Regions from separate parts of the Mesorhizobium sp. DxT genome, predicted to be linked through region 1. Evidence: predicted binding sites of a transcription regulator. Region 1 holds the regulator's gene; each other region holds the start of a gene.
The links. The regulator PhoB, encoded in region 1, activates phosphate uptake and scavenging genes when phosphate is short. The targets are predictions, from matches to a motif close to TGTCATNNANCTGTCAT.
Positions count from the first base shown of each region.

Region 2: ACVJNE_RS06110 (NAD-glutamate dehydrogenase) is a predicted target of PhoB. The motif match lies at 4,484-4,500, and genes of this name have one in related genera.
Region 3: ACVJNE_RS01705 (DUF1868 domain-containing protein) is a predicted target of PhoB. The motif match lies at 3,009-3,025, and genes of this name have one in related genera.
Region 4: ACVJNE_RS05630 (DUF2794 domain-containing protein) is a predicted target of PhoB. The motif match lies at 3,048-3,064, and genes of this name have one in related genera.

Region 1 covers NZ_JBZFLJ010000002.1:212,998-220,380, reverse strand. The annotation lists gene pstA (phosphate ABC transporter permease PstA) at 1-756, shown strand, start outside; gene pstB (phosphate ABC transporter ATP-binding protein PstB) at 769-1,587, shown strand; gene phoU (phosphate signaling complex protein PhoU) at 1,617-2,324, shown strand; gene phoB (phosphate regulon transcriptional regulator PhoB) at 2,343-3,032, shown strand; gene ACVJNE_RS05130 (vanadium-dependent haloperoxidase) at 3,133-4,443, shown strand; gene ACVJNE_RS05125 (CRTAC1 family protein) at 4,440-6,035, shown strand; gene ACVJNE_RS05120 (ROK family protein) at 6,048-7,280, opposite strand.
Region 2 covers NZ_JBZFLJ010000002.1:418,446-425,828, forward strand. The annotation lists gene ACVJNE_RS06110 (NAD-glutamate dehydrogenase) at 1-4,378, opposite strand, end outside; gene ACVJNE_RS06115 (peroxidase-related enzyme) at 4,503-5,069, shown strand; gene ACVJNE_RS06120 (LysE family translocator) at 5,548-6,162, opposite strand; gene ACVJNE_RS06125 (LysE family translocator) at 6,194-6,805, opposite strand; gene ACVJNE_RS06130 (DUF1062 domain-containing protein) at 6,858-7,383, opposite strand, start outside.
Region 3 covers NZ_JBZFLJ010000001.1:357,912-365,294, forward strand. The annotation lists gene ACVJNE_RS01695 (cation diffusion facilitator family transporter) at 1-537, opposite strand, end outside; gene ACVJNE_RS01700 (anthranilate synthase) at 593-2,782, opposite strand; gene ACVJNE_RS01705 (DUF1868 domain-containing protein) at 3,073-3,786, shown strand; gene ACVJNE_RS01710 (phosphatase PAP2 family protein) at 3,761-4,474, opposite strand; gene ACVJNE_RS01715 (DUF2254 domain-containing protein) at 4,471-5,724, opposite strand; gene ACVJNE_RS01720 (formate--tetrahydrofolate ligase) at 5,848-7,383, opposite strand, start outside.
Region 4 covers NZ_JBZFLJ010000002.1:315,785-323,167, reverse strand. The annotation lists gene acnA (aconitate hydratase AcnA) at 1-491, shown strand, start outside; gene ACVJNE_RS05645 (cupin domain-containing protein) at 492-971, opposite strand; gene ACVJNE_RS05640 (ceramidase domain-containing protein) at 1,051-1,752, opposite strand; gene ACVJNE_RS05635 (DUF1223 domain-containing protein) at 1,903-2,658, shown strand; gene ACVJNE_RS05630 (DUF2794 domain-containing protein) at 3,078-3,464, shown strand; gene ACVJNE_RS05625 (DUF6925 family protein) at 3,469-4,590, opposite strand; gene ACVJNE_RS05620 (ABC transporter ATP-binding protein) at 4,520-5,293, opposite strand; gene ACVJNE_RS05615 (FecCD family ABC transporter permease) at 5,290-6,291, opposite strand; gene ACVJNE_RS05610 (ABC transporter substrate-binding protein) at 6,288-7,136, opposite strand; gene ACVJNE_RS05605 (TonB-dependent receptor domain-containing protein) at 7,151-7,383, opposite strand, start outside.

The DNA.
Region 1 (7,383 bases):
TTGGTCGCGCAAGGGGTCATTTCCAACCCGTTTAACTGGGCGCTGCTATTCAATGCCGACAGCCGATTTCCCGAACTGGCGGGACTGGCGGGTGCGATCTCCGGTTCGTTCTGGGCGTTGCTTGTATGTTTCCTGATCTCGTTTCCGACGGGAATCGCGGCCGCGATCTATCTCGAGGAATTCGCGCCGAAGAACAGGCTCACCGATCTGATCGAGATCAACATCAACAATCTGGCGGCCGTGCCTTCGGTGGTGTTCGGCCTGCTCGGCCTCGCAGTCTTCCTGGGCTGGTTCGGCTTGCCGCGCTCGGCGCCGTTGGTTGGCGGTCTGGTGCTTGCGTTGATGACGCTGCCAACTATCATCATCGTCACCCGAGCATCGCTGAAATCGGTGCCTTCGTCGATCCGCGAGGCGGCACTGGGTATCGGAGCTTCCAAGCACGAGGCAATTCTCCACCACATTCTGCCGCTGTCGATGCCGACGGTGATGACGGGTACGATCATCGGCCTGGCCCAGGCGCTGGGCGAGACCGCACCGCTTCTGCTGATCGGGATGAACGCTTTCATTACCAGCGCGTCGGGCGGGGTCCTCGACGCTTCGACCGCCCTGCCGACCCAGATCTACATCTGGGCCGACAGCCCCGAACGCGGTTTCGTGTCAAGGACGTCGGCCGCTATTCTCGTATTGCTCGGCTTTCTCGTGACCATGAACGCCATTGCCGTGTTCCTGAGGCAGCGTTTCGAGCGCCGCTGGTAGGGAGACAGAAGGATGAACAAGATGACCGATGTAGCCATTGAGCAACAGATCGCGGCACAGCCAAAACCCGCAGCGCGGGCCAAGATGGCGGGCAAGAACGTCAAGGTGTTTTATGGCGAGAAGCAGGCGCTCTTCGACGTCAACCTCGATGTCGGCGAAAAGCAGGTTACGGCGCTGATTGGTCCGTCGGGCTGCGGCAAGTCGACTTTCCTCCGCTGCCTCAACCGCATGAACGATACCATCGACATTGCTCGGATCGAGGGGCAGATCACCCTTGACGGTGACGATATCTACGACCCAAAGATCGACGTCGTCGAATTGCGGGCGCGTGTCGGCATGGTGTTCCAGAAGCCCAACCCGTTCCCGAAATCAATCTATGAGAACGTTGCTTACGGCCCCCGCATTCACGGGCTGGTGTCGAGCAAGACCGACATGGATGGCATCGTCGAATCGAGCCTGCAGAAGGCGAGTCTCTGGGATGAGGTTAAGGACCGTCTCCACGAGGCCGGCACCGGCCTGTCAGGCGGCCAGCAGCAGCGCCTGTGCATCGCGCGCGCCATCGCTGTCTCGCCCGAGGTGATCCTGATGGACGAGCCCTGTTCGGCCCTCGACCCGATCGCGACGGCGAAGATCGAGGAACTGATCGACGAATTGCGCGAGAATTACACGATCGTCATCGTCACGCATTCGATGCAGCAGGCCGCGCGTGTCTCCCAGCGGACCGCCTTCTTCCATCTCGGCAATCTCGTCGAAGAAGGCCCGACCGACCAGATATTCACCAGCCCCGCCGAGAAGCGGACGCAGGACTACATCACCGGCCGCTTCGGCTGACGGTCCCGGAAGAGCCCGAGGAGGCAAACATGGGTGAGCACACGGTCACGTCGTTCGACGACGATCTCGGCCATATCGACCAGTTGATCCGCGACATGGGCGATCTCGCCGGCGCGATGGTCGCTGCCGCGACCCGGTCGCTGTTGCAGAACGACACCGCGCTGGCGCAGCGGGTGATTTCGGACGACGTGTTGATGGACGCGCGCCAGCGCGAATTGGACGATCGCGCCATCACGCTGATCGCCAAACGCCAGCCGATGGCGCAGGATCTGCGATCGGTCGTCGGCGCGATCCGCATGGCGGCCGACCTGGAACGCATCGGCGATCTGGCCAAGAACATCGCCAAGCGCGTCAACGCGGTGGGCGAAGGCTCGGCGCCGCGCGGGCTTTCCCATTCCATCGACACGATGGCCCAGATGGTGATGGATCAGGTCGGCGCGGTGATCTCGGCCTACGAGGCGCGCGATTCAAAAAACCTCGTGAGCCTGCGCGAGGACGACGAGAAGATCGACGTGCAATACACGGCCGTCTTCCGCGAGCTGCTCACCTACATGATGGAAGACCCGCGCAACATCACCGCCTGTACGCATCTGCTGTTCTGCGCCAAGAACCTGGAACGCATCGGCGACCATGTGACCAACATCGCGGAAAACGCGTATTATATCGTGACCGGCCAGCAATTGCCGCTGAACAGGCCGAAGCTGGATGAGACGTCGGTGACAGTGGACAGCGAGTGACCGCAGAGAGACCTATAGATGATTGCACCCAAGATCATGGTGGTGGAGGACGAGGAGCCGTTGGGGGTGCTTCTCAAATACAACCTGGAAGCCGAAGGTTATCAGGTCGAGGTGATCGGCCGCGGCGATGAAGCGGAGATCAGGCTGCGGGAAAGCACACCCGACCTGCTGGTGCTCGACTGGATGGTGCCCGGCATTTCCGGCATCGAGCTGTGCCGGCGGCTGCGGATGCGCCCGGAGACCGAGCGCCTGCCGATCATCATGCTGACCGCGCGCGGCGAGGAAACGGACCGGGTGCGCGGCCTGTCGACCGGTTCCGACGACTATCTGGTCAAGCCGTTCTCAACGCCGGAATTCATCGCCCGGGTCCGCGCGCTGCTGCGCCGCGCCAAGCCCGAGGTGCTTTCATCGGTGCTGAAGGTCGGAGACATCGTGCTCGACCGCGAGACGCATCGCGTGCATCGCGGCAAGTCCGAAATCAGGCTCGGCCCGACGGAGTTCCGTCTGCTCGAATTCATGATGCAGCATCCCGGCCGCGTCTTCTCGCGCGGGCAATTGCTCGACAATGTCTGGGGCGAGACGATCTACATCGACGAGCGCACCGTTGACGTACATGTCGGCCGGTTGCGCAAGGCGGTCAACAATGGCCGTCTGCCCGACGTGATCCGCACCATACGCGGCGCGGGCTACGCGATCCGCGAGGCATAGCAGCCGATACTCCTGCGCTCCGGTTCCGCTTGCAGGCGGCAGGTGCGCCATGCTTTCCTGACCGGACTGAGGGAGGAGCGGGCCGGGCCCGTAAGCGGCGATGCGTTTTCTTGTCCATGTCGTGCTGGTTGCGGCCGTTCTGGGTCTTGTTGGCCCAGCCCGCGCGCAATTCGACGAGAGGGCCGTAGAGGTTGCACGGACCTGGTACCGGCTCACGCTCGAGCTGGTGCGCCATACGCCGACCTATTCGCCGCCCGTCGCCAGCCGGTCCCTGGCATATCTGGGCGTTGCCGCGCAGGAAGGGCTTGCCGGCGGGCGGCCGTCGACGCGCTCGTTTGCGGGCCAGCTCAACGGGCTCGAAGCCTTTCCTCCACGGTCTGAGGGCGTCTACGACGAGGCGGTCGTGTTGCAAAGCGCTCTCACGAACGCAACGCGTCACTTCTTCAGCAATACTGGGCCGACGGGCCAGCGGGCGATGGATGCCATCGGGAAGCGTCTCGACGCTCTGGTCTCGGAGGGCGCCGACGCGGACGTTCTTGCGCGGAGCCTTGCGTATGGGCGCGTGATTGCCGGCCATGTGATCGAATGGTCCGCCGACGATGGTGGGGCTGTCGTGGAGAACATGGGCTTTCCGCACGACTATGTTCTGACGAAGGGGCCACAACATTGGGTTCCCACCAGCCTCATCGCTCAGCAGCAGGCGCCTTTGCTGCCTAACTGGGGCACCAACCGCACGTTCGCCATGCCCGACGGCGCCACATGCGGCGTCCCGCCACCGCCTGATTACAGCGAGGAGCAAGGCAGCGCGTTCCATAACGAGGCCGTGGAAGTCTACGAAGCGGCCAAGGGGCTGACGCCGGAGCAGCGGGAGATCGCCCGGTTCTGGTCGGATGATCCGATGCTGTCGCCGACACCGCCCGGCCACTGGATTTCGATTGCGCTGCAACTGCTCGAAGCGGAAGGTGCGGATGCCGAGCGCACCGTCGACGTGCTCGCGCGGCTCGGCATCGTTCTCGCCGATTCCTTCATCGGATGCTGGGAAGCCAAATACCGCTACGATCTCGTGCGACCGGTGACGTATATCCGGCGGCACATCGACGCGAAGTGGCAGCCCGACCTCATCACGCCGCCGTTCCCCGAGTATCCCAGCGGCCACAGCACACAATCGGGCGCTGCGGCCATCGTGCTGGAGGATCTGTTCGGCGCGACGTTTGCCTTCGAAGACGAAACCCATGTGGACGACGGACTGCCGCCCCGGCATTTCGAAAGCTTCCGAGAGGCGGCCGAGGAGGCAGCGATCTCGCGGCTCTATGGCGGCATTCATTATCGAGCCGCCATCGAAAACGGGCTTGAGCAGGGCTACTGTATCGGCGCCTACACCAACGGGCTGGTGACGCGGGGAGCGGAATGATGCGCCACGTCGTTTCAGTGCTCTTTCTTTCGGTCGGCATTTGCGTACCCGTGTTTGCCGCGGACGGGCCGCCCGTGCCGAGCTTCATCGAGGAGACGGCGACTGTCGGTGTCGACGCGGTTTACGAAGGTAACTGGGAATTCATGGTCGGCGGCGGTGTCGCGGCATTCGATTGCAGCGGAGACGGTTTTGCCGATCTCTATGTCGCCGGCGGCGCCGCGCCGGCCCATTTCTATCGCAATGTCAGCGACGTGGGCGGAACGCTGCGTTTCGAGCGCTTCGAGGCCGGCCTCGAACTTGAAGGCGTGACGGGCGCCTATCCGATCGACATTGACAGCGACGGCATCACCGACCTCGCAGTCTTGCGTGTCGGTGAAAACGTATTGATGCGCGGGCTTGGCGGATGTCGTTTCGAGCGTGCAAACGAGACCTGGGGCTTCGACGGCGGCGAGGCTTGGTCGACCGCTTTCGCCGCGACCTGGGAACGCGGGGCTTCGTGGCCGACATTGGCGGTCGGCAATTACATCGATCGCAAGGAAGAAGGCTTTCCGTGGGGCTCCTGCACGGACAACTGGCTGCACCGTCCCGCCGCCGGCGCGGATCGGTTCGACACGCCGTTTGCGCTGAAGCCTAGCTACTGCGCGCTTTCCATGCTCTTCACGGACTGGAACCGGTCGGGCACACCGTCGCTGCGCGTCTCCAACGATCGCGAATATTACAAGGGCGGCCAGGAACAGCTCTGGCGCATCGAGCAGGGCGCCACGCCATCGCTCTATACGGCGGAGGAAGGCTGGGAGCGGTTGCGCATCTGGGGCATGGGTATCGCGTCCTACGATCTCGATGCCGACGGCTACCCTGAATATTTCCTCACCAGCATGGCTGACAACAAGCTGCAGACGCTTGCCAGTGGCGAAGGTCGGTCACCGCGGCCCACTTATGCCGACACCGCCTTCGCCAAGGGCGTGACGGCCCACCGCCCCTATATCGGTGACAATCTGCGGCCGAGCACGGCGTGGCACGCGCAGTTCGAGGACGTCAACAATGACGGCCTTGCGGACCTCTTCGTCGCGAAAGGCAATGTCGCGAAGATGCCTGATTTTGCCGAAGAGGACCCGAACAACCTCCTGCTGCAGCGGCCCGACGGCACGTTCGAGGAAGCCGGCGACCGCGCCGGCGTTGCCAGCACGAAGATTGGGCGTGGCGCGGCGTTGGCCGATTTCAACCTCGACGGGCTTCTCGATCTGGTGGTCGTCAACCGATGGCACACCGCTCAGACCTGGCGCAATGCGGGTGGCGAGACCGGGCGCTGGGTGCAGGTCCGGCTGGAGCAGGATGCGCCCAACCGCGACGCTCTCGGCGCATGGATCGAGATTCGCTGCGGCGACACGGTGTTGCGGCGCGAGGTTTCGTCAGGCGGTGGGCATGCCAGCGGCCAGGGCGGCTGGCATCATTTCGGGCTAGGGGACGAGGCGAAGGGCGAAATCCGCGTCATCTGGCCAGATGGCGAGGCCGGCGCATGGCAGGATTTCGATGCGGATGGTTTCTACGTGCTGCGCCGCGGTGCTGCGCCTACCGCCTGGACGCCGGGTTAGCCGCCACCTGGTTCAGGCGACGGCCTTGTCGGTGGCGGTACCTGGCGCGAAAATATCCTGGTCGACGAAGGTCAATGCCTGGCGCGCGCAGCCGTCACGTATCAGTGGCGTCTCGTCGGGTTCGAGATCGAACGAGATCGCGGCATTGTGCTGGCCGCCGGCCGTTTTCGAGATCGCGTCGCGCAGCGCCGGCTCGATCACGTCGAAGGCCGAGGATCCAAGCCCGACGATCGCCACCGGCGCCGGATCGAACAGGGCAAAGAGGCTGCCGAGGCCGAAGCCGATCGCCTCGCCAGCCTTGCGGAAGGCTTCGCGTTCGCGGCCGTCGTGATCGCGTGCGGCAGCCGCCAGCGCCAGCATTGTCGCGTCGTCGATGTCGGCAGCAGGCTGGGCGTATTCGCTTTCGCCGCGCGCATGCCTGAAGATGGCGTAGTTGCCAGCATACGCCTCTATGCAGCCGCGCCGGCCGCAGCGGCACTGCGCGCCGTCTGGCACATGGATCATGTGGCCGAACTCGCCGCCCGAGGAGTGCGAGCCGGTAAAGAGCTCGCCGCGCAGCACCAGCCCCATGCCGATGCCGTTCGACAGGAGGATGGTGAAGAAGTTGTCGCGGTAGCGGTCGGGCGCACGGCCGCGCAAGGCCACGGCGATCATGTTGCAGTCGTTTTCCACGGTGACCGGAATGCCGAAGGCGGTTTCCAGCGCATCGGCGAATTGAATGTCGCTATGCGGCGTGATCGGCGACCACATCAGCTTGCGCGCCTCGGAATCGGTGATGCCCTGGATCGCAAGCGTCATGCGCAGCACCGGGCCGTGGTCGGGTTCCATGCGCGCCAGCAGCCTGCCAACGGCGGCGGTGACGGCTTCGACGAGGCCGCTGGCCGTCATCGTCAGCGTCGCGGGGCGCGAAATATCGTGTATGATCGCCTTGCCCGAGTAGTCGATCAAGGAAGCGGAGAGCGAGTTGAGCGAGAGGGCGATGGCGACGACGGTGGCCGCGCGTGGGTTGAGGCCGAGCGCGACCTGCGGACGGCCGCGCTTCAGCGCTGCCGTTTCTCCATTCTTGGCCTGCGCCAGAATGCTTTCCTCGATCAGGTCGGCGGAGATCGTCGATATGGTGGAATTGCTGAGCCCGGTGACGGCGGCGATCTCGGTCCGCGATGGCTGTCCCGCACGCCGCACGGCGGCAATCACCATTGCGCGATTGCGGCGCCGAAGATCGTCGTGGCGTACGCCGACCGTCATGTTCCCATCCTCCCTGGTGCGCCGCCGGTCTAGCCGCCTTCCGGCAGCTTTGCCAGCACCGCGCGGAAGATATTGACACAGGGCTTCCGCTGAGTCATTATTT
Region 2 (7,383 bases), 210 kb from region 1:
GCAGGAAGGCGACGCGCTTGGCCAGCGCCTCCGGCGCGCCGGCCTTGAAAAGCTCGTGGGTACGCTCCTCCAGCCGGTCTCCGGTAAAGGACGGCAACATCGCGCCGATGCGGCCCTCGAGTGCCTTGCGCGCGGCCCGCAGCGCCGCGATGCGCTCACCCAGCGGGGCGGCGTTGTCGTCGTGCTTGAGGAACCACGTGGTCGCCGAATGCACCAGCCGCCCGACCGACTGGTAAAGCTCGAGCTGGAGGTTGCCGTCCACCTTGTTGTCGAGCGCGTCGATCTCGCTGTAGAGCGCCGGCAGTTCGAAACCGTCCCGCACGACCGAGAAGGCAGCCACGGCTTCGGCCGCCGCGCAGCCGGTCAGGTCCTGCATGCGCGTAATGAACGACGGCCCGCCACGATTGATAACATCGTTGCCAACAACCGTCGCAACGATCTCGCGCCGCAGCCGGTGTCCTTCGATTTCGGTCGCATATTTCTTGGCCATGCGGGCCGGGAAATAGCTCATCAGGTCGGTATGGAAATGCGGATCGTCGGGCAGCTTGCTCGCCACGATGTCGTCGAACAGCACGATCTTGGCATAGGCGAGCAGGACGCCGATCTCGGCGCGGGTCAGCGGCTCGCCGCGCGTCTCGCGCTCGGCCAGTGCGGCACTGCTCGGCAGCACCTCGACAACCCGGTCGAGCTGCCCCCGCCCCTCCAGCGCTTGCATGAAGCGCTCCTGATGAGCAAGATCGGCCAGCCCGCGCCGGCGGGTGAGCGAGATCGACAGCGTCTGCTCGTAATTGTTGGCGAGCACCAGCGCCGCTACCTCTTCGGTCATCTCGGCGAGCAGCTTGTCGCGGGCGGGGCGCGTGAGCGAGCCCTTGCGCATGGCAGCCGCCAGCGCGATCTTGATGTTGACCTCGACGTCCGACGAATTCACGCCGGCGGAATTGTCGATCGCGTCGGAATTGCAGCGCCCGCCATTGAGGCCATATTCGATACGCGCGCGCTGGGTCAGGCCGAGATTGGCGCCCTCGCCGACAACCTTGGCCCGCACCTCGGCGCCGATGATGCGGATCGCGTCGTTGGCGCGATCGCCCACCTCGGCATTCGATTCGCCCGCGCCGCGCACATAGGTGCCGATACCGCCGAACCAGAGCAGGTCCACCGATGCCTTGAGGATGGCATTCATGATCTCGGCCGGCGAGGCCGTCGCCTTGTCGAGCCCGATCGCGTTCATGGCCTGCGGGGTCAGCGAAACCGACTTGGCCGAGCGCGGGATCACCATGCCGCCTTCCGACATGGCCTCGCGGTTGTAGTCCTGCCAGTTGAGCTGCGGGTTCTCGAATAGCCGCTTGCGCTCGGCGAAGGATTTCGCCTCGTCGGGGTTCGGATCGATGAAGATGTCGCGATGGTCGAACGCGGCGATAAGCCGGATGCAGGGCGACAGCAGCATGCCGTTGCCGAACACGTCGCCTGACATGTCGCCGACGCCGACCACGGTGAAGGGCTCGGTCTGGATGTCGCGGTTCATCTCGCGGAAATGCCGCTTCACCGCCTCCCACGCGCCACGCGCTGTGATGCCCATCTTCTTGTGGTCGTATCCGGCCGACCCGCCCGATGCGAAGGCGTCGTCGAGCCAGAAATCATGCGACTGGCTGATCGCGTTTGCGGTGTCAGAGAACGTCGCCGTACCCTTGTCGGCCGCGACCACGAAATAGGGGTCGTCACCGTCGCGGCGGATCACGCCCTTCGGCGGCACGACCTTGTCGCCGTGGAGATTGTCGGTGATCGACAGCATAGTCGAGATGAAGTTGATGTAGGCCTTCTTGCCGGCCTCGAATATCTCGGCGCGGCTGCCGCCTGTCGGTAGCAGGCGCGGGTAGAAGCCGCCCTTGGCGCCCACCGGCACGATCACGGCATTCTTGACCTGCTGCGCCTTGACGAGACCCAGCACCTCGGTGCGGTAGTCCTGCGCACGGTCCGACCAGCGCAGGCCGCCGCGCGCCACCGCGCCGAAGCGCAGATGCACACCCTCGACCTCTGAGCCGTAGACGAAGATCTCGCGCCATGGACGCGGTTCCGGCAAACCGGAAACGGACCGCGAATCGAGCTTGATCGCGAGCGAGCGCGGCCCTTCGGATTTGACCGAGAAATAGTTGGTGCGCAACGAGGATTCGATGAGGTTCTGGTAGCGGCGCAGGATCGTGTCGTCGTCGAGGTTCGGGACTGCGTCAAGCGCGTCCTTGATCGCCGCCTTGATGTGAAGGGCCGTGACGTCGCCCTCCTTCTGCATGGCCGGGTCGAACCGCGCCTCGAATAGCTGGAAGAGGGCCCGCGCTACGTCGGGGTATCGGTTGAGCACGGCAGCGATAAAATCCTGGCTCTGGGGAATACCGGCCTGCTGGAGATAGCGCCCGTAGGCGCGCAGGAGCTGTATCTGATGGGCGCCCATGCCCGCCGTCTGCACCAGCGCGGCATAGGCGTCGTTGTCGGTTTCCCCGCGCCAGACGGAAAGGAACACTTCTTCCAGCAATGCGCCGCCGTCGGACAGGTCGATCGGCTGGCCGAAGCCGTTGACCAGCTCCATGTCGTGCACGAAGGTGGGCGCCGCGCCCTCCTCGGCCTCGATCTCGAATGTGCGCTCGCTGATGACGCGGAAGCCCATGTTTTCGAGAAGCGGCACGCGCTTGGACAGCGCCACCGGCGTGCCGTGATGATAGATTTTCAGTCCGGCATCGGAAGCTGTGTGGTCTCCAAGCCGGTAAAAATCGATCGCAATGGGGTTCTCAGGGCCGACATTCGCGATCCGGCCCGCGTCGCGCAGCGCAATGTCTGCCGGGAACGAGTTGCGATAGCTCTGCGGCAGGCGGTTGGCGATGGCCACCATCGCGGGCGCCACACCGGCATCGGCGGCAGCCTCGCGCAGAGCGTCGTCCCAGGTGCGCACGATGGCGCGCAGACCCGCCTCGAGCGCCGCGGTCTCGACCTTGGGGGTCTTGTCCCCCGAGCGGCCGATGATGAAGTGGACGCGGGCGAGACTGCCTTCCGGAAAGGCCGGATAATAAGCCGACAAACGTCCGTCAAAGATCGTCTTGAGGAAATCGCCGATTCGCTCGCGCACGTTGGAATCGTAGCGGTCGCGCGGCACGAAGACGATGACGGAGACGAAACGGTCGAACTGGTCGACGCGGAAAAGTGCCCGCACGCGCGGCCGCTCGCCCAGCGCCAGGATCGCCTCGGCATGCTTGCGCAAAATCGGAACGCTGATCTGGAACAGCTCGTCGCGCGGATAGGATTCCAGCACGTTGATGAGCGCCTTGCCGGAGTGGTCGCCCGGATCGAACCCCGACCGCGCGATGACGGCGTTGGCCTTCGAGCGCAGATAGGGGATCTTCATCACCGAGCGCGTGTAGGCCGTCGAGGTGAACAGGCCGACGATCCGCAGTTCGCCGGTCAGCTTGCCCTTCGCGTCGAAGGTCTTGACCCCGATATAGTCGAGATAGATACGCCGGTGGACGACCGACTTGGCATTGGCCTTGGTGACCAGCAGCGGCTCCGGCCCGTGCAGGAATGCGCGGATCTCGGGCGTTGTCGTCACCGGCTCCGCGCCGCGACGCAGCACCCGCACGTCGGGGTCGGCAAGAATGCCGAGGCCGACCTTCTTGGTGCGCTCGAGCGAACCGCTCTTCTCGCCCCCGACATATTTGAACTCGCGCATGCCCAGGAAGGTGAAATTGTCGTCTCGCAGCCATTCCAGGAACGCGATGCTTTCGGTCACCTCGTCCTTGTCGAGCGGCACCGGCACGTAGCGGAAATCGTGGATCGCCTGGTCGAGCCGGGCGAGCATCGGTTTCCAGTCGGTGACGGAGGCTCTCACCTGCGAGAGGATATGCCCCAGCCGGCCCTTGAGTGCATCAGCCGCTTCCTTGCCCATGCGCGCGACATGCACATGGATGAGGCTGACGCGGTCAGCCTGCGGGTCCGATTTGCCGGCCGACCCGTCGCCCACCAGATCGGCGACGCCGTTCTTGTCGTGCTTAACCAGAATGACCGGGTGCAGCACCAGCGACGCCTCGCCGGCGCTCTCTGCGATCTCGCCGGTGATCGAATCGAACAGGAACGGCATGTTGTCGTTGACGATGGTGATCGCGGAAACCGGGCGGCCGTGCCGCAGGAGCGCCGGGTCCTCGTCGATGGAGATAACGCTTTCGCCGCGCTTGTGCCGCTTCAGTGCCGCGTAAGCCAGCCCGGCCGCATGTTCGAAGACGCCGGGATCGTAATCGGAAAGGTCTTCGGCCGGGGCCCTTGCCTTGAGGAAGGCCGCAAGCTTCTCCACTTCAGCCGTTTTCGACTTTGTGGCGGTCGGCTTCCTGGTGCCCGCAACCATGGCGATTCCCTCTCCCAAATAATACTTTTGTCGGTATCGTAGCAGACAAAAACGGTTTGACGAGCCGGGTTGACCACCGGCGCGCGGCGAATATGCAGACAAGCGATGAAAGGGAGATGAAGCGATGGGCGAAAAGGTGACGGCGCTGGATCTGGCGCAGGAGGGCGAGCTTTCCGATGCAACGAAGGCCTATTTCGCCAAATGCGAGGAGAAACTTGGCCTCGTGCCCAACGTGCTTCTGGCCTATGCGTTCAACGAAAAGAAGCTGCGCGCCTTCACCGACATGTACAACGACCTGATGCTCGGCGATTCGGGTCTCTCCAAGCTCGAACGCGAGATGATCGCGGTCGCCGTCTCGTCGGTGAACCATTGCTACTACTGCCTCACCGCCCACGGCGCGGCGGTGCGCCAGCTCTCCGGCGACCCGGCGCTCGGCGAGATGATGGTGATGAACTATCGCGCCGCCGATCTGACGGCAAAACAGAAGGCCATGCTCGATTTCGCCGTAAAGCTGACCGAGCGGCCCGACACGATCGAGGAAGCCGATCGGCAGGCCCTGCGCGATGCCGGCTTTTCCGACCGCGACATCTGGGACATCGCCTCGACAGCCGCCTTCTTCAACATGTCCAACCGGGTCGCGGCCGCCATTGACATGCGCCCCAACGCCGAATACCACGCCATGGCACGGTAGACGATGAGCATAGATACGTCAGGCACCTGGTGGGTCGGCAGCGAGCCGAGCGATATCGCAGGCTTCCTGGCAGCCTATGCCCCCAAAGGGTATGAGGTCCACGAACTCCGGCTTGCTCAATGCAACTGCGGATCGTTAGCGTTTCTCTTGGACGCGGACGACAATGAGAGTGTCGCGCGGCGAACGTGTAGGAGTTGTGCATCCGAGCATTTCATATGTGACAGCGGCGAATACTGGAGCGACGCCGAGCCGGAGCGTCTGAAATGCATTGAATGTGGGTCGGAGTCCACCAATGTGGGTGTCGGGTTTTCAATCTATCCCGACCGGGGCGGCATTCGGTGGCTCTACGTCGGGACCCGGTGCACCGCGTGCGGAGTACTGGGCTGCTTCGCCGGTTGGAAAGTTGGTACGTCAGACAGTATGAATCTCTTGGAGTCGGTCTGAACTTTCTGGCTCCATTGGACGCCGATAAGGAACATCACGACCGCGCGGCGATCGCGGCGGCGGCCCCGGCCATGGTTGTCGCCGAGACCCGGTTGGCGGCGCGCATGGCGCGTGGGCTGCGCAGCAGACGACGCGCCTGCACGGCTGCCGCGACCCAGACGAGATCTATGGCGATCAGCACGAGAGCCATCGTCGCCGTCAGCTCGGTCCAGCCGACCAAAGTGACCTGGCCCAGATCGATAATGGTCGGCAGCAATGCCATGTAGAACATCATGATCTTGGGATTGCCGAGCGTGACGGCCATGCCGGCCATGAACAGCCGCCACGGCGACTCGGCGCGCGGCATTTCGCCTTCGCGGATCGTCACCGGTGCCGTCCACATCTTCCACGCGAGCCAGCAGAGATAGGCCACCCCCGCCCATTTCAACACGACAAAGGCGAAGTGAAAGGTCTGCGCCACGAAGGCGAGGCCGAAGACGGCCATCGACAGCCAGATCGCCTCGCCGATCCACATGGCGGCCAGAAACGGAAAGACATCGCGAAACCCCTTGGAGATCACACGCGCCACCAGCGCGGCGATCGACGGGCCGGGCGAGCCGGCTGCAACCAGCAGGGCGCCGGCAAAGACGATGAGCGAGGTCAGTTCCATTGTTCAACCCTCCTGGGCCAAGAGCCTGAGGTTACCGTGTCGACAGCGCCAGCCGCAGGCCGAGCAGGGCGAAGGCTGTAGCGAAGCTCCGCCGCAGCCACGCCATGACGACCGGGCTCGACAGCACGCGGCCGCGCACCAGTGCGGCCATCTGGCCGTAAATGACGAAGACCGCGAAGGTCATCGCCATGAATATCAGGGCGAGCCAGACCATCGTCGCCGTCGGCGCTGCGGCGTCGGCTGGCACGAATTGCGGCAGGAAGGCGAGGAAGAAGATCGAAAGCTTCGGGTTGAGGATGTTGATCAGCACGCCGCGCCGGGCAATCGCGAAATGCGACAGCCGGGACCGTTCCGGCTGGGCATCGAGCAGGCCGCGCTCCTTCAGCGTGTTCCAGGCCATCCACAGAAGGTAGGCAACACCGGCGAACTTGACGATCTGGAACAGCACCGCGCTGGTATGCATCAGCGCCGCAAGACCGAGGATCGCCGCCACCATATGCGGTATGATACCCAGCGTGCAGCCGAAGGCTGCGGACACCGACGCGGCCCCGCCGCGACCGAGGGCCACCGCCAGCGTATAGAGAACGCCGGTGCCCGGCGATGCGACGACGATCAGGGCCGTAATCAGAAATGCCAGGTCCATGATGCGGGCCTCCCGATGCAAAGCCCGCATCATCGCCGGAAGCCGGACGCTGTCAATCGACCGGTGCAGACGCTGCTGACATGGGAGTGTCAGCCTGTCCGGATGCGGCGGCTCGAAGTAACGCCGCATCGCTCAGCCCGTCGAGCTTGAGCCATACCCGCTGCCCGTCGCGCACCGGTCTGGTCAGAGCAGTCGCCGCCGCCGGCTCGAACGCCAGCCATCCAGTCAGCGCCAGTTTGTTGACAGCGCTTCGCGAAACGCCGAGCCCAAGCGCCAGCAACTTGTCGCACCGTATACCCGGCACCGGCGACGGCATGCGTACGGTGATTTGCAGAAGTGCGGCATCTACCTTGCAGGCTGAAGCGACCGCCTTGGCGACCGATAGGCCGATGTGATCGCCTCCGGGGTCCCAGCGCTTGATGCCGGTCGTGTCGAGAGCGGTTTTCGACGCAAGCCTTGGATCGTTGCGCTGCAATGCGTCGAGCAACGCCGGATCGACCGCGTTTCGGACCCGGCGCTCGAACACCGGTCGGTTCCAGGTCTGGTCGCAGAAGGTGCAGCGATAGATCAGCCAGGCG
Region 3 (7,383 bases), on a different contig from region 1:
CGGATCGAGAAAATACCAGCCGGTCAGGACGGCCCCGACAAGACCGGCAATGACACCGACCGACGTGACCACATCCGTCATGACGTGATGACCGTCGGCCTCGAGTGCCGGCGACTTATCCTTGCGTCCGACGCGTATCAGCATCAGCGCCCACACGCAGTTGATCGCCGCCGCGACGCCGTTGACCGCAAGGCCTCCCCAGGCCTGCTCCAGCGGCGCCGGATTCTGCCAGCTTCGCCACACCTCGCCCATGATGAGCAGCGCGGCGACGACGATAAGCACGCCCTCCAGAACGGCGGAGAAATATTCGGCCTTGTGGTGCCCATACTGATGGTCGCGATCGGCCGGCTTGTGGCTGACGGAGATCGCCCAGAAGGCCGCGAAACCGGCGATGACGTTGACGATGGATTCCAGCGCGTCCGAATAAAGCGCGACCGACCCGGTCATCCACCAGGCGACGAACTTCAAACCCATCACGCCGAATGCGACGACGATGGACCACGCCGCCAGGCGTCGTATGCGCTGCTTGGCAGTCATGACCGCTCGTGGCGCTTCCGCGCGTGAAGGATCGCAAGCCTCACAACGTCGTTCCTCACGCCGCCTTGACCTTCGCCTTGCGCGGCAGATGCGCGACAACGTTCTCGATCATCCGCATGCCGGCATTCTGGCCGAGCGTCATGATCGATTCGGGGTGAAACTGCACGGCAGCCACCGGCTCGTGCTTGTGCTCGAACGCCATCACCACGCCATCATCGGTCTCCGCCGTGACGATGAACGCATCCGGCAACCGCACCGGGTCGGCGAATATCGAGTGATAGCGACCGACAGTCACTTCCTTGGGCAGGCCGGAAAAGATGACGCCGGGCCTCGAAACCCGGATGCGCGACGGCTTGCCGTGCATGGGCACATGAAGCTGGCGCAGTTCGCCCCCATAGGCCTCCGCCAGCGCCTGCAGGCCGAGGCAGACGCCGAAGATCGGCAGGTCGCGCTTGCGCGCCTTCTCGATAGTGGCCTTGGTATCGAAATCCTTCGGGCTGCCGGGGCCGGGGGAAAGCACGACGAGGTCGGGATTGACCCGGTCGAACACCTCTTCCGGCACCGGGGAGCGCACGGTGGAGACACTCGCGCCGGTCTGGCGGAAATAGTTCGCCAGCGTGTGCACGAACGAGTCCTCATGGTCGACCAGCAGGATCGAGACGCCCTCGCCCACCTTCGCGCCCTCGCGCTCGCTCGCTGCCGCATTGCCGGCCGACGCCTCGCGGATCGCCGTCAGCATCGCGGAAGCCTTCAACTCCGTCTCTGCTTCTTCCTCGGCAGGGTCAGAATCGTAAAGCAGCGTCGCGCCGGCACGGACCTCGGCGATCCCGTCCTTGATCCGGATGGTGCGCAGCGTCAGACCGGTGTTCATGTCGCCGTTGAAATGCACCATGCCGATGGCGCCGCCATACCAGGCGCGCGGGCTCTTCTCATGGTTTTCGATGAAGCGCATCGCCCACAGTTTCGGCGCGCCGGTCACCGTCACTGCCCAAGCATGCGACAGGAATGCGTCGAACGCGTCCATGCCCTCTCGCAGTCGACCTTCGATGTGGTCGACCGTGTGGATCAGGCGCGAATACATCTCGATCTGCCGCCGCCCGATGACACGCACGGAACCCGGTTCGCAAACCCGGCTCTTGTCGTTGCGGTCGACATCGGAACACATGGTCAGTTCGCTCTCGTCCTTCTTCGAGTTCAGCAGCTTGAGGATCTGCTCGGAGTCCGAGATCGCATCGTCGCCGCGGCGGATCGTGCCGGAAATTGGGCAGGTCTCCACGCGCCGGCCGTTGACCCGCACGAACATTTCCGGCGAGGCGCCAATCAGGTATTCGCCGCCACCGAGATTGATGAAGAACGAATAGGGCGACGGATTGATCTTCTTCAGTCGTCGCGTGATCTCCGAAGGCCTGGAATCGCAGCGCTCGAAGAACATCTGCCCCGGCACCACCTCGAAGAGGTCGCCGCGCCGGAAGCTCTCCTTGGCCGTTTCCACCAGCTTCGCATATTCGCCAGGCTCATGGTCGCCGCGCGGCGGGATGCGGCTGCTCGGCCGGAAAGGCTCCTGTTCGTTGTCGCGTGGCAGACCTGCGGTCGAAAACCCCACGCCGGAATAGTCATAGCGGTCGTGCCAGGCTTTCGCCTGGTGGTGATCGACCACAAGAATCTCGTCGGGCAGGTAAAGCACGACGTCGCGCTGGTCGCCGGGACGTTCGAGCTTCTGTTCGACATGGTCGAACTGAAAGGCGATGTCGTAGCCAAAGGCGCCGTAGAGACCGAGATTGCCATCCTCCGGCGAGCGGAAGAGATCGACCAGCGCCCGCAGAACGGTGAACACCGTCGGTGCCTTGCTTCGCTCCTCCTCGGCAAAGACACGGCCGGGCTCGGTCACCTGCAAAGTCATGAGACGCGACGAGACCTCGCCCATCGTCACGGCGGAGAGCGTCTCCACCGCGCGGCGAATTGCCGGCAGCAGCACCTCGCCGCGCGCGTTCAGCGCTTCGATGCGCATCGCACGGCCTTTGGCGCTGATGACGACCGGCGGGTCGATCATCGCCGTATCCCAGCGCGTATAGCGGCCCGGATACTCGTAATTCGAGGAGAATACGCAGCCGCGCCGCGAATCGAGCGCGTCGATATAGGTTTCGATCGCCCCCTCATAAGGTGTGTCGTGGCGTTGCCGCGTCACCGTCACGCCTCCGGCGGTGATGAACCGTTCGGCGCCGTCTTCAAGCAGTTCGACTGTCATTCCCTGTCTCCATCCGTTTCCGCCTGGCGGACCCGGGACGACTGAAAACAAAATGGCCGCCCGGAAATCCGTTGCGGCCATCACATTTCACGCGCACGCGTTCGCCCGGCCGCTTGTCAGCAGGCCCACCACCACAGGGTCTTGATCGAACGAACCGTCATGGCGAAATCCTTAGCGGCGAACGCCCGCCTGCGCAACCTGATTTCCGCGCCCTCGCACAACCCGCTGTCACCCTCATGTCACGCGTGTCGCTTACGCGGACGGTCCGCGCCGCAGGAAAGGAACGTGCCTTGGCATACGCGACGAACGACGAATTCGGCCCCAACTTCATCTCGACCGGGAAAGACACGCCACCGCGCCACCTAGGCACCCGTTACGACAGCGCCGGCAACTTTCTCTACGAGCCGGGCAACACCTTCGTCTCGCACGTCGTCGACGGTTCGCAGAGCCAGAAAGCACTGGTAGAGGTTCGCGAGCGCCTGCGTGCCCTGCCCCATGCCGACCACTTCACATTCACGCCGGTATCGAGCCTGCACAAGACGCTTTTCCAGGGGGTGATCGAAGGCCGCCGCGGGCGCGAATACTGGCCGGCGGCGCTGCCTGCCGATGCCGCAATTCCCGAAACGACAAGATGGATCGACGAGCGCCTCGACGGCTTCTCGGTCAAGGCACCATTTCGCATCAAGGCGGACATGGTCACGCCGCTCGGTGTCGTCGTCTCAGGCCTGACCGATGCCGACGAAAAGGTCATGCGCGAGGCGCGCGACGCGCTTGCGGAGCGCCTCGGCTATCGCCACCCGGACCACGACGACTACACCTTCCACATCACGCTCGCCTATCAGCTCGACTGGCTGCCGCTGGAGGCCGAAGCGATCTATCTGCCGGCACTTGCCGAGATGAAGACGCTGCTCGACGTCTTGCCTGAAGGCATCGAGCTCGACGTGCCCGCCTTCTGCGTGTTCGACGATATGGAGGAGTTCAGGCCGCTTCGCGAGATCGGTTGAACGCCCGCAGACCGCTGACCACCAGCCAGGTCAAGCTCGCCCAGGCCGCGCCCAGCGCCCAGCCGGCGGCAACGTCGCTCGGCCAGTGGACGCCGAGATAGACGCGGCTGAAGCCCACCATGATGGTCAGGAGCACGGCCACACAGATGACGTAGATGCGCGCCGCAAGACTGTCGACGAGACGGACGATCAGCGTGGCAAGCGTGAGATAGACCAGCGCGCTCATCGTCGCATGGCCGCTCGGGAAGCTCGCCGTATGCGTCTGCACGAGATGATCGACGATATCGGGCCGCGGCCGGTCGTAGAGCATCTTGAGAAGCTGGCTCAGCGCGGTTCCCGAAACGATCGACAGAAAGACGAACAGCGCCGGCCCATAGCGGCCGACGACCATCAGGAACCCCAGCACCGACGCCACCAGAACAACCAGTACCGGATAGCCGCCCAGCGCCGTAATCTCGGTGATCGTCTCCACCAGCCAGCCGGGCCCGAGCGGCCTCGCACTGTCTGTTGGGTCGCGAAACATCAGCAGCAGCGCACTGTCGATCCGCGCGATCTCGTTTTCGCTCACCTCGTCGGCGATCGCGAGGAATACGTAGACGCCGCTTGTCACCACCGCGACCAGAAGCACCGGTACGGTCGCGAAACGCATTTCGCGCATGCCGCGCACAAGTTGGAAAAGTCTGTTCATGCACCCACCATCGCAGCCGCCGCCCTGGCGCGGCCGATATCGTTCGGGAAATCCATGGCCAGGGCCGCGCGCTCCAGCGCCTGCTCGGACTGGCGCCGCGCATTCTCGACAAAACGCTGGTCGCCCGTGCGCGCAAGTGCTGCGAGCGCCTTCTGCAACCGGACCTGCACCTCCACCACACCGGCGCCATCCCGCGCGATTGGCACGAAGATGTCGTCGAACAGTTCGGCTATGTCGAGATCCGGCACCCAGACCTCCGGAAACAGCGGCTCGATCTCATCGTCTTCTCCCGCCCATATCGCCAGCACACGCACCGCTCGACCGATTACGTCGATCGCCGTACCCGGATCGTTGATGCCCGGCGACAGTGCACGCGACGCAATCTCCGCCAGAACGCAAAGGCCGAAGCGCGGATCCTGGTCGAAGCTGCGCTCGTCGGCGATGGTCACAGCATCGAGGATCGCGTCGAAATCGGTGGCCGTATCGAAGCCGCTGCACCATGCGATTGGCCGGCCGGGGTCGATGAACGTGCCCGGCAGGCTTGCAAGATACACCCGCCCGCCGGCTGCTTTGGCAGCTCTCGATATGGCCGCCGTATCCACATGCTGGATATAGCCGATGCGATCGCTATAGACGGGATGCGCGCCGTCATCGACGACGTCGCGGCCGGGCTCCAGTCGCCTGCCGCCGAGATAGGGCGTACTGCGCCGCGCGCGCATGGCCTTTGCCGTCGCCTCTTCCACCACATCCGTGGTCTCGCCCACACGACCGAGCCGCAGCAGGTAGTCGATCCAGCGCAGCAGCGTGATGACGATCAGCATCACGACCGCCAGCGTCATGAAGAACAGAACTACCCGGCCGCGCTCGCCATAAGCGCCCATCGACAGGGTGATGATCGCGACGAGGCTGTAGAGGAACGAGCCGACGAATGCCGCCAGCACGTTCTGAGTTGTCTTATCCTCGATTAGCAGCTTGGTCGCGCGCGGCGTGACATTGCTGGTGGCGGCCGAATATGCGGCAACCATGGTCGACAACGAGAATGTAGTCACGGCCAGCATACTCGAGGCAATGATCTCGAGGATGCGGTCGACCGAGTTTGCGCCGAGCTTGTCGGCAAGCCCGGTTGGAATGAAAGGCGAGATCAGCAGCGAGACGAGGGCGGCGAAGATGGCCAGCAGCGAGATCACCGAAGCGCGAAACCACAGGCGCCTTGTCAGCAGGCTGAACAGCCATTTCCACTTCGATACCATGGGCCCGCCTCTCCGGATGGAAGCCAGATATGGCGGCTCGGCAGCCCCATGGCAAGCCGCCGCGCCGGGGCTGCGGCAAGGCGGCTCAGGTCGATGCGGCTGCGCTTCCGCGCGCCGGGCGCCTCAGAACAGCCCTTCGATCTGCCCTTTGTCGTTGAGGAAGATACGCTCCGACGAGGGCGACTTCGGCAGGCCGGGCATGGTCATGATCTCACCGCAGATCGCCACGACGAAGCCCGCGCCAGCGGAAAGCCGCACCTCGCGCACCGGTACGACATGATCCGTCGGTGCGCCGCGCAGGTTGGGATCGGTGGAGAACGAATATTGCGTCTTCGCCATGCAGACCGGCAGGTTGCCGTAGCCTTGCGCCTCCCACTGATGGAGTTGGTCGCGCACCGACTTGTCGGCGATGGCCTCCGAGCCGCGGTAGATGCGCTTCACGATGGTGTCGATCTTGTCGAACAGCTTCATCTCGTCCGGATAGAGCGGGGCAAACTGGGACTTGCCGGATTCGGCGAGCTCAACCACCTTGTGCGCCAGTTCCTCGATGCCTGCCGCCCCCTGCGCCCAGTGCTTGCACAGAACCGCCTCGGCGCCCTGCGCGGCCACATAGGCCTTCACCGCCTCGATTTCGGCATCCGTGTCGGACACGAAATGGTTGATCGCCACGATGGCCGGGACGCCGAACTGTTTGACGTTCTCGATGTGGCGGCCGAGATTGGCGCAACCCTTCTTCACGGCATCGACATTTTCGGCACCGAGATCGTCCTTCTTGATCCCGCCGTTCATCTTAAGCGCGCGCACCGTCGCCACGATCACGGCAGCCGCCGGCTTGAGGCCGGCCTTGCGGCACTTGATGTCGAAGAACTTTTCGGCGCCAAGGTCGGCGCCGAAGCCGGCCTCTGTGACCACATAGTCGGCGATCTTCAGCGCCGTCGTAGTGGCGACCACCGAGTTGCAGCCATGCGCGATATTGGCGAACGGGCCGCCATGCACGAAGGCAGGATTGTTCTCGAGCGTCTGCACCAGATTGGGCTGCACGGCATCCTTCAGCAGCACGGCCATGGCGCCGTCGGCCTTCAGGTCGCGTGCGAAGACCGGGCTCTTGTCGCGACGATAGGCAACGATGATGTCGCCGATGCGCTTCTGGAGGTCCGCCAGGTCCGTAGCCAGGCACAGGATCGCCATGACCTCAGAGGCAACCGTGATGTCGAAACCGGCCTCGCGCGGAAAACCGTTGGCGACCCCGCCGAGCGAGCAGATGATCTGCCGAAGGGCGCGGTCGTTCATGTCCATGACACGCCGCCAGGCGACACGTCGCACGTCGATGCCCTGCTCGTTGCCCCAATAGATGTGGTTGTCGATCAGAGCCGAGAGTAGATTGTGCGCGGTGGTGATTGCATGGAAGTCGCCTGTGAAGTGGAGGTTCATGTCCTCCATCGGCACCACCTGGGCATATCCACCGCCGGCAGCACCCCCCTTCATGCCGAAATTTGGTCCGAGCGACGCCTCGCGGATGCAGACCATCGCCTTCTTGCCGATGCGGTTCAGCCCGTCGCCCAGGCCCACGGTGGTGGTGGTCTTGCCCTCACCCGCCGGCGTCGGATTGATCGCCGTGACGAGGATCAGCTTGCCGTCCTTGTTGCCCTGAACCTGCTT
Region 4 (7,383 bases), 100 kb from region 1:
TCGGCGAAAACGGCAAGGAAGGCGGCTTCACGATCCACTATCCCTCCAAGGAGGAGATGTCGATCTACGATGCGGCCATGCAGTACAAGGCCGAGGGCGTGCCGCTGGTGATCTTCGCGGGCGTCGAATACGGCAACGGCTCGTCGCGCGACTGGGCTGCCAAGGGCACCAACCTGCTCGGCGTTCGCGCCGTGATCGCGCAGTCGTTCGAGCGCATCCACCGTTCCAACCTGGTCGGCATGGGCGTCGTGCCGTTCACGCTGGACGAGGGCACGAGCTGGGCGTCGCTGGGCCTGAAGGGCGACGAGACCGTCACCATTGACGGGCTCGAGACCATCAAGCCGCGCCAGAAGATGGTGGCCAAGGTGACTTACGCCGACGGCACGGTGAAGGACGTTCCGATCCTTTGCCGCATCGATACGCTCGATGAGCTGGACTACTTCAAGAACGGCGGCATCCTGCAGTACGTTCTGCGCGATCTCGCCGCGTAGTCACCAGCCGGGAAACGAAACGCCAAGCGCCTCGGTTTCATCGTTGATGATGCCGAGGCGCGTTTCCATCGCCGCAATTTCCTCCTGCGTGATGGTCCTACGGGCCTCGATCTCCAGGAACAGCTGCTCCAGGCCGCCCGGCGTCACGGTGGCGAACATCTGGCCTTCCTCGTCACTGATATTCACCCAACCATGACGCACATGCGGCGGCAGCACCACAACCGAGCCGGGTGGCGCGTCGAACTCGTCGTCACCGCAACGGAAGCGATAGAGGCCGCGGATCACACGAAAGACCTCGGTCTCGCGCGTATGTGTGTGCGGTGCGGGGCCTTTTCCGGGTGGCGTGAACGTCTCCCACATGCCGAAGGCGCCGTCGGTCTCGGCAGCGGTAGCGTGCACGATCATACGCGCGCCGAAGGGTGTGCGCCCGACGCGCTCACGTCCCGGTAAAGATACGACTGCGCTTGTGAAGCTGGACATGGGAAGGACCTCGCCGTGTCATCCCCGATCATACCACAGTTGCGGGAAGGCGACGCTTACCGCAAAGGGGTCGGCAGGTTCATCCGGCCGATTGAACAGGTGGTCGTGCGAGCCTCGCATTGGTAACCGCGCCATATCGTGCGACGGCTGCCAGCAGTACGCCCAGCAGCAGCCCGTTGAGCGTGTGCCACAGGAAGTGCGTGCCGAGCGGCATCGTTTCGCACACATGCGGGTCGAGCGCGCGGAAGCTGACGGAGCCCACGAAGATGCCGGCCGCTGCCAGGTTGTACCAGCCGGCGGGGTGCCCGCTTCGCAGAACCAGTAGACCAAACACGAACAGCGCCAGGAACGGTGGCAGGTAGCCGGTCGAACCGTTGGAGGCGTCGCGCAGCCAGTCGGGCACGAGTGCCGTGAGAACGCCGGCTACGGCATAGAACGCCACGAACGCCACCAGTGACGACAGCCAGGACAGGCCCATGAATCGGCGCAGGTTGAACAGCGTATAGGCAAGCGTGAAGCCGGCTATCGGCAGAATGTCGGCCCACATGGTGAGCCGGGTGGCAAAGGTGTGGAACAGGAAGGAGCCGACGCCGATCGCCACTACCCACCAGCAAAGCAATTCCGAGAAGGCGTCTCTCCCGCGCCGCCGCGTTGCGTAAAGGCCCCACAGCCCGGCCATCACGAAAGCAAGATTGGTCAGTGCGTTGACGGGCTCTGACCAGAATTCCGGCCCGGTACGTTCGCAATAGAGGTCGAAACGGGTCTGCAGATCGTCAAACATTCGCGGCTCCGAAGCACAGCATTGAAGATTGGTACAAAAATTTCACCGCAACGTGACTTTCCGTTGAGGGCTGCGATGCCTAATCTGCGCAGCCATCAAGAAGGGTCCGGTCGGGGACCCGACAGGGAAATTCGGAAACAACCATTGGGCGTGAACCTTCTCAGGCTGGCGACGGCCGTGCTCCTGCTTGCATTGCCCTATGGCGCGCTCGCCCAGGAAAATGTCAAGCGGCCGAAGGCTGTCGTGGAGCTCTTTACAAGCCAGGGCTGCAATTCGTGTCCGCCAGCGGACGAGACGCTAAGTCGCCTTGCGCTGGCCGGTGACGTGGTGGCTCTGGCCTACCACGTCGACTACTGGGACTATCTCGGCTGGCGCGACACGCTCGCCAGCGCCGACAACACCGCGCGCCAGCAGGAATACAACCGCGCCTTCGGGAACCGCTCAGTCTACACGCCCCAGGCGGTCGTCAACGGCCGCCAGCAGATGAATGGCGCCAAGCGCGGCAAGGTCGAGGCGGCCATAGAGCGCATGGCGGGTACCGCGGAAGGCATGGTCGTTGACGTCAAGGTCTCCTACAGCGGCGATTCAGTCATCATCGAGACCGGCGAATTGCCGCGTTCGGTCGACGAAGCACATGTCGTGCTGGTCTATTTCAATGCGGCGAGCGAGGTGGAAATCACCCGCGGCGAAAATCGCGGCCGCAACTTCACTTATCTGAACGCCGTGTCGGGCTTTCACTCGGCAGGCATGTGGCACGGCCAGAAGGCGCGGTTCGAACTGCCGATGAGCGAGGTCGCCAAGAAGGGCGCCGGCGGTTGCGCCGTGCTCGTGCAGGAGATGGTGTCGGGTGGACTACCCGGCCCGATCCTGGGCGCCGCGATCGTTACCCGTCCCCCAAACTGGTGAGGACACCGCCAGACGGTTCCCGTAAAAACAAAAACCGGCACTGGGACCAGCGCCGGTGATTGCTTGCTTTGGGATCGTCGTACCCTCGACGTCCGGGCGTTCACCCGGAGTTGGTTCGATCCGACCTTGCCCCGTGGGCGGGGGGCTTGGGGTTACAGGGCCTTGCCGGACCGAACCGTCTCAGGCAACGAGTGGATGGTCGCCACACAATGGGGCGTCAGCTTGGATAAAATGCGGCGAGAATAAGGCGAGCCATCACCAATCACGACACACCGTGGCACTTTGTGATGCAATGTGACGGAACTTTTTCGACTTCGTATCGAACCCTGACGTGACCCGCGCCGGGCAACGGGGCTTGCATTTCCGGTCTGGAAGCGCGACCTTCGTCTTGTCGTCGAACTGTCACGAAAGGCCACTGCATGACCGATCACGGCACCGGAGCGGAGGGTAAGGACGATTCCGCAATATTGATCCCGCTCCACGAAAGGCGGCGCGAGCGGGATGAGCTTCCGGTAACCTTTCATCGGCGAGAGCTCGATCAGATCCTGAAAATCTACGGCACCATGGTCGCGGCAGGCGAATGGCGCGACTACGCCATCGACCATCTGCGGGACCGTGCAGTGTTCTCGGTCTTTCGGCGCACCAGCGAAGTGCCGCTCTACCAGATCGTCAAGACGCCGGCGCTGGCGCGACGACAGGGCGCCTTTTCGGTGGTTGCGGCGAGCGGTATGATCCTCAAGCGAGGACATGAACTCGGCCGGGTGCTTGCCGTATTCGACAAGCCGCTGAAGCTGGTGGGCACCTGAGCGCCTAATGACCGGGCGCGTCGTCGTCGGTGTCGGCCTCGTTGGCGCCCGCCGGCTCGATCGCAGCAATCCAGCGCTTGATCTCGGTATGCGCAGCGGCATCCGCAGCATGTGCAGCGACATGGGCCTGCTGGCGTAGCGCCAGCCGCATCGCCACGCGGCCGATGCGCGTACGCGGCAGACCATAGCTAGTCGGTTCGTCGGCACGTGAAACCGCTTCCAGCACCCGTGTCTTTTCGGCGAAGGCTTCCGGCGATCCGAAACGGACTAGCATCTGCTGGAAGGCTTCATGCAACGCAGCGTCGAACGGGCGGTCTTCGCCCATCGCGCCGATCACGGGATTGCCGGGATGAAGCGAGCCGAGTGGCAGCAACCCTTTCGGTATCGGCGTGTTTGCCGAGTGCGTGCGACCGGTGGCGAGCAGCTTCGGCAGAAGGTGGGTGTGGGGTCCGGGCGGCGACACGCCGCCCGTGTCCGGCCCGCCGATCTTCTGATAAACCTCGACGCGACCGATATTGGTGATCGCCACGCGGTGCGGATGGGCCGCGAGGATGGCCGGCATCGCCGGATTGCCGGGTTCGAACAGCGAGCGCCCTTCGGCCTGCCGCAAGGTTTCGAGCAGCGCCGGATCGGCAGTCCTGATGCAGAAATCGCATTGCGGCAGCGAAAGCCCCATGTCGAACAGCACGCCATCGCGGTCCTGCGGCCGCACAGCTTCGGTGTCAGGCCCTAGCTCGGTGAGAACGGTGCGGGCGGTGCGGCGTGCCGCGTCTTCCGGCAAACACAATGCGACCGCCTGCGTCCAGCGATGGGCGCGCGGGCTCAGGGTTTCGTATGCAACTGGCACGATATCGTTGACACGACCGGCTTCAACGCGGACACCGCCTCTCGATGTAGCTCTGGCGAGGTTGGCTGTATCGTCTACCTGCGGCTTTTCCCCTTCGTCGTGATGGAACTCGGCGATCGCGCCGAACGTGCCCATGCTCCAGCCGGAGCGCCAATCACGGAGGTGTTCGGCAAGGAGTTGCTGCAGTTGCGTCATGGTCTTCGCCTCGTCATTCGGCCAGATCGAGCGGGTGGACGACGAGGCCGCCGCCGTCTTCGCCCAGATAGGCCTGGATGCCATATACGTCGCGCAGACGCGCGGCGGTGAGAACGTCCTGCGGCGGGCCATCGGCGACGATCGACCCATTGGCCAGCAGCACCAGCCTGGAACACCAGCGGGCGGCGAGGCCAAGATCGTGCAGGCAGGCGATGACGCTTCGTCCCTCCTTGGCGAGCCCGGCAAACACGCGCATGAGCGTGATCTGGTGCGCGGGATCGAGCCCGGCTGTCGGCTCGTCGGCCAGCATCAAGGGCGCCTCCTGCGCCAGCGCGCGGGCGATCAGCACGCGCGCCTTTTCGCCACCGGAAAGCTCGGTGGCGCGGCGGGTTGCGAAGTCTTCGACATCCATGCGCCGCATAGCCTCACGTACCGCCGCTTCATCCGCCGCGCCGGGACGGGCGAAAGGCGGCAGATGGGGCGCGCGGCCGAGGCCGACAAGACGCTCGACGGTCACCGGCCAGGCGATCTCGCGCTCCTGCGGCAGGTAGGAGACGAGCCTGGCGCGCTCCGAAGCACCCATTCCGGCAGCCGGCGTGCCGCCAAGCTCGATGTCGCCTTCGGACGGCGTCAGGCGCAAGATGGTGCGCAGCAGCGTCGACTTCCCGGCTCCGTTGGGCCCGATAAGGCCGACAAATTCGCCTTCCTTGACCGTTAGTGCCACGTCGCGCAGCACGGTCTTGCCGCCGAGTTCGGCCGAAAGACTGGAAAGGGCCAGCAGCGTCACAGCATCCGCCTCCGGGTGCGCCAGACGAGCCAAAGGAAGAACGGCGCGCCGACAATGGCGGTGAGGACACCGAGCTTTAGATCGCGGCCGGGCGCGATCAGGCGGACGAGTATGTCTGCTGCAAGAAGCACTGTAGCTCCACCTAGTGCGCTGGCTGGCAGCAGGCGGGATGGCACGGCACCAACCAGCGGCCGCAGCACGTGGGGCACCACAAGTCCAATGAAGCCGATCGCGCCGGCGATCGCGGTAGCCGCGCCGACAGAAGCCGCCGTGCCGAACACAGCGAGGAACTGGACCCGCCGCATGTCGACCCCCATGCTTGCGGCGGCGTCCGAGCCCAGCGTGAGAACGTCCAGCGGCCGGGCCAGCATGGCGAGCATCACCCAGCCGGCCAGCATGAAGGGCGCCGACAGCCACAGATGGGTCATCGAGCGGTCGGTGAGCGAGCCCAGCATCCAGAATATGATTTCGGTGGCCGCGAAGGGGTTGGGCGACAGGTTCAGCACCAGCGATGTCATCGCGCCGGCAAAGGCCGAAATCGCTACGCCTGCGAGGATGATCGTGAGCGTGCCGCCGCGCTCGCCAGCCATGACGCGCAACAGCAGCACGGCCAGCACGGCGCCTGCCAGGGCTGCAAGCGGCAGGCCGAGCGGAAAGGCAACCGAGATGCCGGTGTAGATGGCGACGACGGCACCCAGAGAGGCCGAAGCGCTGATGCCGAGCAGGCCAGGCTCTGCAAGCGGGTTGCGCAGATAGCCCTGCAGTACCGCGCCGGACAGACCGAGGGTCGCGCCGATCATCAACCCCAGCAGCGCACGGGGGAGGCGTATCTCACGCATCACCAGGGTCAGCAGGTCGGCGTCGCCGGAGACAAGCGCCCCGATGCTCTCGCCGAAGCCGACATCCGCCGGTCCGGTGGTCAGCGACACGAAAAACAGCGCAAGCGTTGCCACCGCAAGCGTCCCCAGTACTGCCACATATTGCATACGATCGCTCATCGCGCGGCCTCTGCATGGGCATTCGCCGCATCGCGTAGCAGTCGCGCGGCCTCGAGCGTGAAGGGCGCGCCGCATATCCAGTAGCGATCCGGGATGCGCACCAGCCGGTCCTGTGAAGCGATCGCCCTGAAGGCGGGATGCCGGAAATTCTCGTGGGCGAGGGCCGGCCGGTCGTAAGTGCGTTCGCCGAGCACGACCAAATCCGGGTCCGCGAGCACGAGCTGCTCGAGTGGCAGGCGCTGTACGCCGACAATGCCGAGCCGGTCGGCGATGCTTTGCAGGCCTGCGGCCTCTATCACGGCGTTGGACAGCGAGCCGTCGCCGGACGTGTAGCTGTTGGCGGAGTAGATCGCGACGGAAAGCGGCGGGGCCGGCTCGCTTGCCAGTTCGGCCAGTCCGGCATCGAGTTCCGCGATCAGTTCGTCCGCGCGTTGCTGCCGACCGAGCAATTCCCCCATGCGGCGTATGTTGGCCCGAACGCCCTCGAACGTGCCTTCGGGGACGAATTCCTCGACCCGAAAGCCCAGGCGCCGCAACATGTCGATGGTTGCCCGCGTGGTGAAAGTGCCGGCAATCACCAGGTCCGGCTGCATCAGGAAGATTTCCTCGCCGAGCCCGTGATTGACAACGTACCGGTCGGCCTCGTCGGCCAGCACGGACACGCCCGGATCGCCGGCAAGGTGCGAAACGGAGTGGAGCTGCCCCTCCGCGGCCAGCAGCATGGCGAGCTGATCCGTGCAGACATTCATCGAGACGACACGGCTTGGTGCGTCGGTCGCCCACGCCGGCGAGATCCCCGCAGCAATTGTCAGGGAAACGGCAAGTATGGCGCGGGCGATGGACACGACGCGTTTCCCGATCAGAATTGCCGGGTCAGGCTCAGATTGACCGTCCGACCCGGCGCGCGGTAACCCGCAACCGTCTCGTACGTCTCGTCGAACAGGTTCTCGACCGAGAACTTCATCGTCGACTTCTCATCGAAGCGATAGCTGGCGGACAGATCGACCGTAACATAGTCCGGCGCCCTGGTGGTGTTGGCCACGTTCGAGTGCTTGGAGGCCACGTAGAGCACCTTTGCCGATAGGTCGAGCT